Regions from separate parts of the Actinomadura sp. 1N219 genome, predicted to be linked through region 2. Evidence: predicted binding sites of a transcription regulator. Region 2 holds the regulator's gene; the other holds the start of a gene.
The links. The regulator HrcA, encoded in region 2, represses chaperone genes, less so after heat shock. The targets are predictions, from matches to a motif close to TTGGCACTCTCNNNNNGAGAGTGCCAA.
Positions count from the first base shown of each region.

Region 1: a site for HrcA is predicted at 3,983-4,009, ahead of groES (co-chaperone GroES). Genes of this name have one in related genera too.

Region 1 covers NZ_JBIRAY010000006.1:183,379-190,668, reverse strand. The annotation lists gene ACH35V_RS20475 (hypothetical protein) at 214-1,863, opposite strand; gene ACH35V_RS20470 (SAM-dependent methyltransferase) at 2,563-3,813, opposite strand; gene groES (co-chaperone GroES) at 4,132-4,443, shown strand; gene groL (chaperonin GroEL) at 4,529-6,154, shown strand; gene ACH35V_RS20455 (sigma-70 family RNA polymerase sigma factor) at 6,499-7,110, shown strand; gene ACH35V_RS20450 (hypothetical protein) at 7,107-7,290, shown strand, end outside.
Region 2 covers NZ_JBIRAY010000002.1:348,895-356,184, reverse strand. The annotation lists gene ACH35V_RS10415 (hypothetical protein) at 1-826, opposite strand, end outside; gene ACH35V_RS10410 (hypothetical protein) at 1,174-1,614, shown strand; gene hemW (radical SAM family heme chaperone HemW) at 1,698-2,906, shown strand; gene ACH35V_RS10400 (DUF3097 domain-containing protein) at 2,949-3,779, opposite strand; gene hrcA (heat-inducible transcriptional repressor HrcA) at 4,116-5,129, shown strand; gene dnaJ (molecular chaperone DnaJ) at 5,130-6,266, shown strand; gene ACH35V_RS10385 (16S rRNA (uracil(1498)-N(3))-methyltransferase) at 6,415-7,146, shown strand; gene ACH35V_RS10380 (hypothetical protein) at 7,156-7,290, opposite strand, start outside.

The DNA of each region.
Region 1 (7,290 bases), on a different contig from region 2:
GGAGTGATTTTGCGAAGACGGAACGTAACAAGATGCACGTCATCGCGGTGCTATGGCGGAGCACCTCCGGTCTTTGCGGCGGTTTGCCGGACAAACGTCGCGGATTCCGGTGGGTATCCGAATACCCCCGGGAGTGGATCGCTTGGGCCCCAGCAGCAGACCGGGTGGGGCCTGAAGCGGCCCCACCCGTCCTAATAGCGATGTCGGGCGCCGCTAGTCCTTTGACTCGCGGCGGGGACGGAGCAGTGCCTCGGCGAGGGCGAGCATCGTCTCCTCCAGGGTGGACAGCCGCTTCAGCACGTCCTCGTGCACGGCGTTGACCTGCTTGGAGACGTCGTCGTGGACGCCGTCGACCTTCCGGCCGACCTCGTTCTCGACGTGCGCGACCCGCTTGGCGAACTCGGCCTGCGCGGTGTCGGCGCGGCGGAGGGCCTCGTCCTGCATGCCCTCCACGCGCCGCGCGAGCTCCTCGTGGACGCCCCCGACGTGCCGCGTGACGTCCTCCTGCATGTTGCCGACCTGCTTGGCGACGTCCTCGTGGATGGTGCCGACCTGCCGCGTGACGTCGGCGTGGATGTCGCCGATCCGCTTGCCGAAGTCGTCGTGGACGCCGCTGACCTGCCGCGACACCTCGGTGTGGACGGACTCGACCTGCTTGGTGACGTCGGCGTGCACCGACTCGACCCGGCGGGACACGATGTCGACCTGCGTGGTGAACTCCTCCAGCGCCCCGTCGACCCGCTTGGCGACCTCCTCGTGGATGCCCTCGATGCGCTTGCGGACGTCGTCGTGCACGTCCTCGAACCGGCGGGAGAACTCGTCCATGCGCTTGGCGACGTCGCTGTAGGCCGTCTCGGCGATCTGCGACATGGTCGCCCTGACCTCGTCGCGGTCCGGCCGGGCGCGCAGCTCCTCGACCAGCGGGTCGACGGCCTCGGCGAGGTGCTTCTCCAGCGCGTCGAAGCGGTCGGCGTGGTCGGCCGGGGCGCGCTGCACGAGCTCGGCCAGCAGCCGGTGCACCTCGGCGATCTCCAGCGTGGCGGGGAGCCGGGCGATCCGCTCGCCGACGCCGTCGATGCGGCCGTCGATGCCCTCCAGCCTGCCGTCCAGGCCCTCCAGCTTGCCGGACAGCCCTTCGAGGCGGCCGTCGACGCCGTCCAGCCGCCCGTCGAGGCCGTCGAGCCGGCCGCCGACGCCCTCGACCCGGCCGTTGACCGCCTCCAGGCCCTGCTCCATCCGCTCGGCCATCTCGCCGAGCGCCTGGTCGACCCGCGCCGTGACGCCGTTGATCGAATGCTCGAGCCGCTCGGACCGGTGCCCCAGCTCCGCCAGCGACTTGTCGAGCCGGTTGAACCGGACGGACGCGGCCTCCATGCTGCCCTGGAGCTTGTCGAGCCGCTTGGTCATCTCGTCCATGCGCTGCGACGCCTGCTGCGTGGCGTCGGTGATCTGCTGCGCGGAGTCGAGGACGGACTGGATGCGGGCCAGGCCCTCGTCGACGTTCTCGGCGACGACGCCGACGTCGGCCCACAGCGCGGGCAGCTCGGCGACCGGTTTGACCCGCTCGCCGAACGCCTCGAGGTGCTCGGCCAGCCCCTCGATCCACTCCGGGGGCTTGCCCGCCATCTCGTCCATCTGCCCGCGGACGGTGTCGAGCTGCCCGGTAAGCCCGGTCAGCTCCCGCTCGCGGACCTCGCGGAGCAGCCACTCCATACCTTCGAGCCGCTGGCGAATCTCGTCCAGGACCTGACCCTGTGAGCGCTGTTCATAGACGTGGTCCTGCGCCGCACGGGCGAGCAACTCCCGCATCCGATCCGAGACCGGTTGACCCCCCGTCTGCAGGAAGTTGTGATTCGTTTCCACCCGATGCTCCTTCGTGTGCCGGCGCGACGAAATGACGCACGGCAATGAATCTCTGGAGAGGCCACTGTAGTGCGTGCGGGGGGCGCCTATAACGGGGAGCAGAGAACATTGTGAGTTCTGTGTAATGTGCCTGTTACCCGGCTGGGGCGAATAGCGAGAGTTCTCCGGCGGCAAGGCATTTACCCGCTTTGCGGCTATCGTGCCGATTGTGGTGATGAGCGCCGTGGACGGGCGCTGGAGCGGCGGTCTCAGGCCGGTGTTCTGTCCGTACATCTCGTCCGACATCGGCAGTTGGCGGACCGCCGCCGCTCACGGCCGGAGCGACACGTGTCCGTGGAATGTCATGCCGTCCGGCGGGGTCCGGGCCATTTATGAGGCGTATTCGGAAGCGCGGAAGTCCCGGCCGCCGAACCTGACTTGGTGTTTTTCGGTCTCCCCATCCCGGCGCGCCGATTTGCGCTCGGCGTTACCGCCTTGCCGGGCGCCCGCAATCTCTGGTGAACCGATGCCGGAAAGCGAAGATGATTTGCCCGGACGTGGCGCGTCGCCCGGTCTCGCTTGGCGCGGCCGGGCGGCGGGAAGATCTTTGGACTCGATCCCCGCCCCCCGCCGTTCCGGGCGGGTCCCGGGTTCGCGCGGCGTCCCCCGGGTCGCGCGGCGTCCGGGTCGGGCGGGTCCCGGGGGCGCGGGTCGCGCGGGTCAGGAACGGGGGACGGGACGGGTGAGGAGGGCGACCGGATCCCGCCCCACGCGGGTCACCACCAGCGTCAGCTCCCCGGCCTTGCCCCGCGACGTGCGGCGGCCGCCGAAGCCCAGGTCGCGGCGCAGCCGGTCGACGTCGACCGCCGAACCGCGCTTCTTCACGGTGAGCACGCCGATGTCGCGCCGCCGCAGCTCCGCGCGCAGGCGCTTGACGGAGAACGGCAGCACGTCGTCGATCTCGTACGCGGACGCGAACGGCGTCGGACGCAGCTCGTCGGACGTGACGTACGCGATCTGCGGGTCGGCGAGCCCGCCGCCGACCAGCGCCGCGACCTCACCGACCAGATGGGCGCGGATCACGGCGCCGTCAGGCTCGTACAGATAGCGGCCCCATGCGCGGACGTCCGGGACGTCCAGGCCCTGCGGCGTCAGCGTCCACGCACGCGTTTCGGCATCGGAGTGGGTGTCGGACGGAAGCAGAGTGGCTCGCCGACTAACGTCCCCAGCGAGTTCGCCAAGCCACAAGGCCGCTTCCTTAACGTCCCCGCCCACGGAGACCCACTCTGCTTCCGCACCGTCCGGGACGGCCTCGTGCGGAATGCCCGGCGCGACCTTCACGCACGCGCCCGGTGCCCGACTGGCCTTGTCCAGGACGACGTCCAACGGCGGCTCATACGAGCGAGGATCAAAGATGCGGCCTCGTGCCGTGCGACGTCCAGGATCGGCAAAGACGGCATCGAACCCGCCAGGGTCCTCCCCGCCAGGGTCCTCCTCAGCCGCATCACCCACGCGCACAGAGACGAGACCGTCCAGCCCCAGGGAAACCACGTTCGCCCGCGCCACGTCAGCCGTCAGCGGGTCGATTTCCACACCTTCCCCAACGAGACCCACGTGCGCCCGTGCGATGAGGTCGGCGCCTATCCCGCAACCCAGCTCCAGCACACGCGCGCCAGGCAGACGGTCAGCGAACCGTCGCGCGCGATGCGACGCCACACTCGCGCGGGTCGACTGTTCGAGCCCCGCCTGGGTGAAGTACATGCGGCCTGCGTCGTCGCCGAACTTCGCCCGCGCCCGCTCGCGCAACCGCACCTGCGTGAGCGCGGCGGCGACGAGCGCGGGATCGTGCCGTTCGCGGAGCCTGGACGCCGTCGCGAGCAGACCGTCCTCGCTCACGTCCAGCCTCGCCGCCTCGTCCAGCAGCGCCTGACCGGACGGGCCGAGCAGAGCTTGGAACGACGCGCTGTCCATAGAAGGACGTTAGCGATGTCCAAGCAGCGAAGACGGCGGCTCCTGCCCGGGACCCTGTTCGCGCTGCTGGCGGCGCATGAAGTTAGCCTGCGGTGAACGCGGGCAGACGGCTCCGGGGCGTCTCCGTGTCCGTGTTGACTGCTTACCGGGCACGGAATAGTCTCCATGACTGGCACTCTCCGAGGGAGAGTGCCAACAACAGCGACGAAGGTCGGTCTGGCACCCGCGACGACAGGCCGGTCCAGGGTCGCCTCTTCTGTCACATGTGCTGGCCGGCCCACCTGTGGCCGGCCGAGGACCAATCGAAGGGGAGGTCAGATCGTGACGACCGCCACCAAGGTTGTTCTCAAGCCGCTTGAGGACCGTATCGTCGTCCAGCCGCTTGAGGCCGAGACCACCACCGCGTCGGGCCTGGTGATTCCGGACACCGCCAAGGAGAAGCCCCAGGAGGGCACCGTCCTTGCCGTTGGCCCGGGCCGCGTCGACGACAAGGGCGAGCGCGTCCCCGTCGACGTCAAGGTCGGCGAGGTCGTGCTCTACAGCAAGTACGGCGGCACCGAGGTCAAGTACAACAACGAGGACTACCTCGTCCTCTCGGCCCGCGACGTGCTCGCGGTCATCGAGAAGTAATCACCGAGAACGTGATGCACCCGCCCCGGTCGGCGCCGCCTTCGGCGGGCCGGTCGGGGCGGATCGCGTAAAGAGGAGTATCCGCATGGCGAAGATCCTGGAGTTCGAGGAGGACGCTCGCCGGGCTCTTGAGCGCGGCGTCAACGCTCTCGCGGACGCCGTCAAGGTGACGATCGGCCCGCGCGGCCGCAACGTCGTCATCGACAAGAAGTTCGGCGCGCCGACGATCACCAACGACGGCGTCACCATCGCCCGCGAGGTGGAGCTGGAGGACCCCTACGAGAACCTCGGGGCCCAGCTCGCCAAGGAAGTGGCGACCAAGACCAACGACATCGCGGGCGACGGCACCACCACGGCGACCGTCCTCGCGCAGGCGATGGTCCGCGAGGGCACCCGCAACGTGGCGGCCGGCGCGTCGCCGCTCTCGCTCAAGCGCGGCATCGACGCGGCCGCCCAGTACGTGTCCGACCAGCTCCTCAAGTCGGCCCGCGAGGTCGAGGAGAAGAGCGAGATCGCGCACGTCGCGACCATCTCCGCGCAGGACCCGCAGATCGGCGAGCTGATCGCGGAGGCGTTCGAGAAGGTCGGCAAGGACGGCGTCATCACCGTCGAGGAGGCCCACACCATGGGCCTCGAGCTGGAGTTCACCGAGGGCCTCCAGTTCGACAAGGGCTACCTGTCGCCGCACATGGTGACCGACCCCGAGCGCATGGAGGCCGTCCTGGAGGACGCCTACGTGCTCATCGTGGACGGCAAGATCTCCAACGTGCAGGAGTTCCTGCCGCTGGCCGAGAAGGTCGCCCAGACGAAGAAGCCGCTGCTCGTGGTGGCCGAGGACGTCGAGGGCGAGGCGCTGGCCCTGCTCGTCGCCAACAAGATCCGCGGGACGTTCCTGTCCGTCGGGGTGAAGGCGCCGGGCTTCGGCGACCGCCGCAAGGCGATGCTGGGCGACATGGCCACCCTCACCGGCGGCCAGGTCGTCAGCGAGGCCATCGGGCTCAAGCTCGACTCCATCGGCCTGGAGGACCTCGGCCGCGCCCGCCGCATCACCGTCACCAAGGACGCCACCACCATCGTCGACGGTGAGGGCTCCGCGGACGACATCACCGCCCGGATCAACCAGATCAAGGTCGAGATCGAGAACTCCGACTCCGACTGGGACCGGGAGAAGCTGCAGGAGCGCCTCGCCAAGCTGGCCGGGGGCGTCTGCGTGCTGCGCGTCGGCGCCGCCACCGAGGTGGAGCTGAAGGAGAAGAAGCACCGCCTGGAGGACGCCATCTCGGCGACCCGCGCGGCGATCGAGGAGGGCATCGTCGCCGGCGGCGGCGCCGCCCTGGTGCACGTGGCCAAGGAGGGCTTCGACACCCTCGGCCTGTCCGGCGACGAGGCGACCGGCGCCGAGGCCGTCCGCCGCGCGCTGGACGAGCCGCTGCGCTGGATCTCCGAGAACGCCGGCCAGGAGGGCTACGTCGTCGTCTCCAAGGTGCGCGCGCTGCAGCCGGGCCACGGCTACAACGCCGCCACCAACGAGTACGGCGACCTGGTCGCGCAGGGCGTCATCGACCCGGTGAAGGTGACGCGCAGCGCCGTCACCAACGCCGGCTCGATCGCGGGCATGCTGCTCACGACCGAGGCGCTCGTGGTCGACAAGCCGGAGGAGGCCGAGGAGGCCGCCGGCGGTCACGGCCACGGCCACGGGCACGGCCACTGAGCCGGCCCTTCGCCGGACGGATCGTCCGGAGACCAACGGCAGACCCCCGTCCGTCCGGACGGGGGTCTCGCCTTTTGGTGCTCGACATCCTGTCCATTAGTCATTGAGCTGTTTCCACCTGTTTGCCCGACTGTGGGTGGGTAGAAATCGAGAACAGTCCGCTGTTGACCGGCTACTCCACGTAGTAATCCCAGGACTGCTCCAGCACTGTGACCATTCCGTTGTAGAGGACGGTGGAGACACGCCCGGCCGTGCTGGGCATCATGCTTGACGTGACCGAGGGATGCTACGCCGGGACCATGACCGCGAGCGCCGCCGAACCCTCGGGAGGGCTCGCCCCTCCGATGCCCCACGACACCGGCCGTGGGATAAGGGTTCTGCGCGCGGCGAAAGCGGCCGACGGTGACCTCAGAGAGCTGACCAGCCTCGCCGTCCAGGGCGACCCGGGGGCCATCGAGGTCCTCATCGCCGAGGTTCGCCCCATGATCGTCCGGTACTGCCGGGCCCGTCTCGGACGGGTCTCCGGGCAGTACCACATCGCGGACGACGTCGCCCAGGAGGTCTGCATCGCCGTCCTGTCGGCCCTGCCCCGCTACCGGGACATGGGCCGCCCCTTCGCGTCCTTCGTCTTCGGCATCGCCTCGCACAAGATCGCCGACGCGCTGCGCAGCGCCGTCCGCGCGGCCGTGCCGACCGAGGACCTGCCGGACGGCCCGGACGACCGTCCGGGGCCCGAGGAGACGGTGGTGCGCTACATCGAGGCGCAGCGCGCCCGCGACCTGCTCACCCGCCTTCCCGACCACCAGCGCGAGCTGGTGCTGCTGCGGGTGGTGGCGGGCCTGTCCGCCGAGGAGACCGGCAATGTACTGGGCATGTCCGCGGGGGCTGTACGGGTCGCGCAGCACCGGGCTCTGGCCCGGCTTCGGGCGATGGCCAGAGAGGAGTCGATCGCTTGACGGAGCGCGGCCCCTTCACTGGCATGCGGGGCGCCCCGGGTCCGGCCGAGCCTTCGAACTCCGGCGGTTCCCCCGCGCCGGCGAGCCTGCCGCAGGCGGTCGCCGGGACGCCGGCGGACCTCAGTGCGGTACGCCGCACGGACGCGATCATCGACTCCCTGGCGGCCCGGCGCGCTGCCG
Region 2 (7,290 bases):
TCACGTCGCACATGTTGTTGTTGGACGTGCAGGTCTGCAGCACCGGATGGTCGCCCTCGTAGCGTCCCCGGAACTTGAGCGTCATGTGCATCGGCGCCTGGTACACGGCGGTGCCGTCGACGCGGTCGCCGGATTCGTCCACCTCGACCCGGTAGACCCATTCGATGTCGGTCGTGCGGCCCCAGCGGGCCATCAGCGCGGGCGAGTCGGTGCCGCCGTCCTCGTTGCTCCACACCACCGAGTACTCGATGATCTTGTGGCCGGGCGCGGCGGCGGGCCGCGTCTCGTGCCACGCGACGAGCGGGGTGTCGGTGGTGGCGTTCTGGTACGGGTCGCCTAGCGGCCATCCCGTCCGTCCGACGACGATCGGGGCGTGGCGCAGGGCGACCGCTTCGGCGTCCGGCACCTCGACGGCGGGCCGCCGGAGGGTGACGCGGCGGGCGGCGGGCGCGCTGCCCTTCGCGAACTGCAGCGTGACCTCGTGCTTTCCGGGACCGACGTGGCCCAGGCCGAGGCTCCGGGACACCGGCTCGGACGACGGGACGACGAGGTCGGTCACGTGCCGTCCGTCCACGGAGATCGCCACGACGGCGGACTCGGCGCCCTTCCGGGCCCAGGAGACGCCGGGGGCGGAGGCGGCGAAGGAGATCACGGCCTCGCCGTCCCGCCGGGCGGTGAACGGCAGCGACTTCGCGGGCCCGTCGCGATGGACGCTGATCACGCCGGGCGCGCCGGCGGACGCGGGGGAGGCGCAGAGGAGGAGGGGAGCGCCGGCGAGGGCGGCGCCGGTCAACGCGAGCACGGCATGACGCGCACGGTTTCTCATGATCAGCGAAGCTAGGCCGCGCGTGTTGCGTTCCGGTGAAGTCCCGGTCCCCCGTGGGTGTCGGGTTCATGGGTGCCGGGTTCATGGTGGTTACGGCCGCACCGCGGTGACGGCTCCGTAGCGTGGCGGCGCGTGCCGGTGCGCGTGAGGATCCGTTTGTGAAAGCGCGACACGGCAGGGGCTGCTTGGTCTGGAGGTATATGTCGGTACGGTCGGACGGGTACCGTGCCGATCAACCACCAATGCCGATCATCTGACTGCGCCGATCCACCACTGGGCCGATCGACTGCCAACGCGGGGTCGACCGCTAGTGCCGATCACAGACATCGCCGATCTCCGGAGGCACCGTGACCGACCCCGAGCAGGTACTGCGCTCTGCGAAGGAGCGGGAGACGGTGAACGGCGCCGTCCGCGCGCTCCGGACCGCCGCCCCGTCCGGATGGGAGCGGCTCGACTTCGAGTTCCGCGCGACGGTCGGCATCGACAGCGCGTCCCTGGAGGTCGAGGGCCCGGACGGAGAGCGCCGCACGGCCATGCCGCCCGGCCAGGCGGTCGGGAAGATGGACGAGCTGCGCCGCGTCATGTACCGGCAGGGCAAGGGCGCCTGGTTCACCGCCCGCCTCCAGGTCGAGCGCTCGGGCCGCTTCAGCGCCGAGTTCGACTACGACGGCGAACCGGACTTCACGCCGCCTCTCACGTCGTCCGCGTACGCCATGGACCTCGACCGCTTCCCCCGCACGGACGAGCACATCCCGGACTGGCTCCGCGAAAGACTCAGCGACGCCTAGCCAGACTTGACACCTAGCCAGACTTGAACAGAAGACCAGCGTGACCGGACGGGGCAGGGGGTTGGGCAGGGCAGACTTGAAGCGTGCCCTCGACCCTTCCTGATGGCGACCCCGTCCCCGCGGACGGTGCGTTGCCCGGCCGCTCCCTGGACGGCCTTGGAACGCGACCGTTCGCGTTCTACGTGCATGTGCCGTTCTGTGTGACGCGTTGCGGATACTGCGATTTCAACACCTACACGGCGACGGAGCTTGGTCCGGGGGCTAGCCGCGACTCCTACGCCGACACCGCCGTGCAAGAGGTGCGGATGGCCCGGCGGGTGCTGGGCGACGTGGACCTGCCCGTCGAGACGGTTTTCGTGGGCGGGGGCACTCCGACCCTTCTGCCGGCCGAGGATCTGGGGCGCGTCCTGGACGCGATCGACGCCGAGTTCGGGCTCGCACCGGGCGCTGAGGTCACGACGGAAGCCAATCCCGAGTCGGTGGACGAAAGATATGTGGGCAGGCTGCGGGAAGTCGGGTTCACGCGCGTCTCGTACGGAATGCAGAGCGCGCGCGAGCACGTCCTGGCCGTCCTGGAGCGCGCTCATACGCCGGGACGCGTCCCGCAGGTAGTGGACTGGACGCGACAGGCAGGGTTCGAGCACATCAACCTCGACCTCATCTACGGGACGCCAGGCGAAACCGACGACGACTGGCGGGCCTCTCTGGAAGCCGCCTTGAACGCCGACCCCGACCACGTGTCGGCGTACGCGCTCATCGTCGAGGACGGCACACGCCTGGCGGCGCAGGTCCGGAGAGGCGAACTGACGGCGCCCGACGACGACGCCATGGCCGACCGCTACCTGATCGCGGACGAGATGCTGTCCGCCCGCGGCCTGCACTGGTACGAGATCTCCAACTGGGCCGCCGCCCCAGACGCCGTCTGCCGCCACAACATGCTGTATTGGGCGGGCGCCGACTGGTGGGGCGTCGGCCCGGGGGCGCACAGCCACGTCGGCGGAACCCGCTGGTGGAACGTCAAACACCCGGCCGCCTACGCGGCCCGCCTCGCGGAAGGCACGACCCCGGCACACGCCAGAGAGATCCTGGACGACGACGATCGTCGCGTAGAGCGGATCATGCTCGAACTACGGCTCGCCAAGGGCTGCTCCACCGATTTGCTGGACGACAAGGCCGTCCGCGAGGCGATCGACGACGGCCTCCTAGAGCCCGCCCCCTACGAGCAGGGCCGCGCGGTGCTCACCCTGCGCGGACGCCTCCTGGCCGACGCCGTCGTCCGCGACCTCGTCTAGCGGACGCCCAGGAGAGGGCCCCAGGGGAGGCCCAGGAGACGCCTAGGGGACGGTGACGAAATCGATGAGTTCTTCCACGCGGCCTAGGAGGGCGGGCTCCAGGTCCGTGTAGCTGTTCACCGAACCCAGGATGCGCTTCCAGGCCGCGCCCGTGTCGTCGCCCCAACCCAGCTCTGCGACGACGCCCTCCTTCCACGGAATGCCGCGAGGGATGCGCGGCCAGGCGCGGATGCCCACGGACGCGGGCTTGACCGCCTCCCAGATGTCGATGAACGGATGCCCGGTGACGAGGACGTGCGGCGACGAGATCCGCGCGGCGATCCGGGATTCCTTGGAGCCGTCCACCAGATGGTCGACGAGCACGCCGAGGCGGCGGTCGCCGTCCGGGCCGAACTCCTCGACGATGGCGGGCAGGTCGTCCACGCCTTCGAGGTACTCCACGACGACGCCCTCGACCCGCAGATCGTGGCCCCAGATCTTCTCGACCAGCTCGGCGTCGTGGACGCCCTCCACGTAGATCCGGCTCTCCTTGGCCACCTTCGCCCGCAGCCCCTGGACGGCGATGGAGCCCGACGCGGAACGCGCAGGCCGTCCGCCGGGCGCCGCGCCGGGCGCCGCGCTGGGCCGGACGAGCGTGACGGGCTTGCCGTCGATGAGGAATCCGGACTTGGTCAGCGGGAACACGCGCCGCTTGCCGAACCGGTCCTCCAGGGTGACGCCGAACTTGTCGCAGCCGACGACGGCGCCGCAGAAACCGCTGCCGGGGTCCTCGGCGACCAGGCCGGGCTCGGCCGGGACCTCCGGGATCTGGCCCTTGCGGGGCCTGCGCCAGTCGCCGGCCAGCACATCGTTGCCGTATTTCTTACTCCGCACGGGTCCGCACATTAACCCGGCGGGACGCCCGTCCGGCGTCGCCCCTCGTCCCTCGGCGTGGCGCGCGGCCTACCTCGGCTTGGCGCGTGGCCCACCCTCGGGGTGGCGCGCGGCCCACCCTCGGGCGCGGGCGGGTCCTCCGGGGGCGGGGCGGGCGCGTCCTACGGAATGGGAGCCTGTGTCCGGAACGGATAGGATCGCGCAGCCGTGCGGCGAGTCCGCGCGGGCACTCCGGTCCGGGTCTCCGGGCCGTACAATTGGCACTCGGGAGTATGGAGTGCCAGCGGCGCGGGGGCGCCGGCGGCACGGGCCCGGCGGGACGAAGGAGGTGACCAGGTGCTGGACGACCGGAAGCTCGCCGTCCTGCGCGCCATCGTGGAGGACTTCGTCTCCACCAACGAGCCGGTGGGCTCGAAGGCGCTGGCGGACCGGCACAACCTCGGCGTGTCCCCGGCCACCATCCGCAACGACATGGCGGTGCTGGAGGAGCAGGGGTACATCACCCAGCCGCACACCAGCGCCGGGCGCGTCCCCACCGACAAGGGCTACCGGCTGTTCGTCGACCGGCTGTCCACGATCAAGCCGCTGTCGGTCGCCGAGCGCCGCGCGATCGAGACGTTCCTGTCCGGCGCCTACGACCTCGACGACGTCGTCGGCCGGACGGTGCGGCTGCTCGCGCAGCTCACCCGGCAGGTCGCCGTCGTGCAGTACCCGTCGCTGACGCGCTCGTCGGTGCGGCACGTCGAGCTGGTCCCGGTCGCCGAGGGGCGGCTGCTGCTCGTCCTGATCACCAACACGGGGCGCGTCGAGCAGCGGGTGATCGAATCCGGCGGCACGGTGTCGGAGGAATCGATCGGGCACCTGCGGGCGTTGCTCAACACGTGCCTCGACGGGCTCGGCCTCGGCGACGTGCCGACCGCGGTGGCGGACCTGCCCGACAAGGTGGGGGCGGACGAGCGTCCGCTCGCCGCGTCGGTGCTGTCGGTGCTGCTGGAGACCCTCGTCGAGAAGCACGAGGAGAAGATCGTCTTCGCGGGTGCGGCCAACCTCGCCGCGGTGGACTTCTCGCAGAGCCTGAGGGAGGTTCTCGTGGCGCTCGAAGAGCAGGTGGTGCTGATGCGGCTGCTCGGCGAGACCGGCGATTCCTCTAAAGTTACGGTGCGGATCGGCACCGAGAACCCCGATCTGGGGCTCCGGTCGACCTCGGTCGTCGCCGCCGACTACGGCGTGGGCGACCTCACACTGGCCCGGCTGGGAGTGCTCGGGCCTACACGCATGGATTACCCCAGCACGATGGGAGCGGTACGGGCAGTGGCACGCTACGTGGGACAGATCCTGGCGGGGTCGTAAGTGGCCAACGACTACTACGCGACCCTGGGCGTCCGGCGGGACGCCAGCGCCGACGAGGTCAAGAGGGCCTATCGCCGGCTCGCGCGGGAGCTCCACCCGGACGTCAACCCGGATCCGGAGACCCAGGACAGGTTCAAGGAGATCACCCAGGCGTACGAGGTGCTCTCCGACCCGAAGAAGCGCGAGATGTACGACCTGGGCGCGGACCCGTTCGCGCCGGGCGGCGGCGCGGGCGGCGCCGGCGGCTTCGGCGGCGCCGGGTTCCCGTTCAGCGACATCATGGACGCCTTCTTCGGCACCGCGACGTCGCGGGGCCCGCGGACCCGGGCGCGGCGCGGCCGGAACGCGACGCTGCCGGTCGAGCTCGACCTCAGCGAGACCGCGTTCGGCACGACCCGCGAGCTGTCCATCGACACCGCCGTGGTCTGCACCGGCTGCGAGGGGTCGGGCTGCGCGCCCGGCACCCACCCGGACACGTGCGAGACGTGCCACGGGCGCGGCGAGGTGCAGCAGGTCCAGCGGTCGTTCCTCGGCCAGGTCATGACGGCCAGGCCCTGCCCGGCGTGCGGCGGGTTCGGCTCGGTGATCCGCAACCCGTGCACCGAGTGCTCGGGGGACGGCCGCGTCCGCACCCGCCGGACCGTCAAGGTCAAGATCCCGGCGGGCGTGGAGAACGGCATCCACATCCAGCTCGCCGGGGAGGGCGAGGTCGGCCCGGGCGGCGGCCCGCCCGGCGACCTGTTCCTGCAGATCGTGGAGAAGCCGCACGCGATCTTCGAGCGGGAGGGCGACGACCTGCATTGCACGGTCGAGATCCCGATGACGGCGGCGGCGCTCGGCACCAGCGTCACCATCGAGACGCTGGACGCCGCCGAGAGCGTCGACATCAAGCCCGGCACGCAGTCCGGGCAGGTCATCACGCTGTACAACCGGGGCGTCCGGCACCTCAACGAGAGCGGCCGCGGCGACCTGATGATCCATGTGAACGTGGAGACTCCGAACCGGCTCGACGAGGAGCAGGAGGAGCTGCTGCGGCAGCTCGCGACCCTGCGCGGCGAGGAACGTCCGCCCGGCAAGTTCGCGCCGGGGCAGCGCGGCATGTTCTCCCGCCTCAAGGACGTCTTCAACCAGCACTGAAGAGCAGCGGCGGCGGCCTACGAGGAAGGCCGCCGCGGCACCTCAGAGCACGGGGACCAGTGACCTGGACGGCCAGTGACCTGGACGGCCAGCGAGCCTGGACGACCCGTGAGCCTGGACGGCCACCGAAATCCGCAGGGGGACGCGCATGAGCCCGCCGGTGTTCCTCGCCGCGACGGACGCGCTGGAACGCGGCAGCGTCGTCCTCGACGGGCCCGAGGGGCGGCACGCGGCGACCGTGCGGCGGCTGCGGCCCGGTGAGCGCGTCGACCTGACCGACGGCGCGGGCCTCCTCGCCGAATGCGTCGTCGCCGACGCGGGCCGCGCGTCCCTCACGCTGGACGTGCTGGCCCGGCACCGGCAGCCGCCGCCCTCGCCCCGCATCGTGGTCGTCCAGGCGCTCCCGAAGGGGGACAGGGGCGAGCTGGCCGTCGAGACGATGACCGAGGCCGGGGTGGACGAGATCGTCCCGTGGGCGGCGGCGCGGTGCGTCACGCAGTGGCGTCCCGAACGCCGTGAGAAGGCCCTCGCCCGCTGGCGCGGCGCCGCGCGGGAGGCGGGCAAGCAGGCGCGCCGCAGCCGCTTCCCCGAGATCGCCGGCCTGGCGTCCACCGGCGACGTGGCCGGACGGGTCGCCGCCGCGTCCCTGGCGCTCGTCCTGCACGAGGGGGCCGACGCGCCGCTCAGCGCCGTCGAGCCGCCCGCGGAGGGCGACATCGTGGTCGTGGTGGGCCCCGAGGGCGGGATCACCGAGGACGAACTGGAGCGCCTCGCCGAAGCGGGCGGGCGCCCCACGCGGCTCGGCCCGACCGTCCTGCGCACGTCGACGGCCGGGGTGGCGGCCGCGGCGGTCCTGCTCGCGGCGACCGGCCGCTGGTGACGCGCCCCGTCAGGAGCCCGCCGGGCCGGGCGCCTGGGCGGGTTCGCTGGTGACGGACGGGGTCGGCTCGTCGGTGGGGTTGCCGGGGTCGGGCGTGGACGTCGTCGGCGTCGGCGACGTGGTCGGCGTCTGCGACGGCGTGTG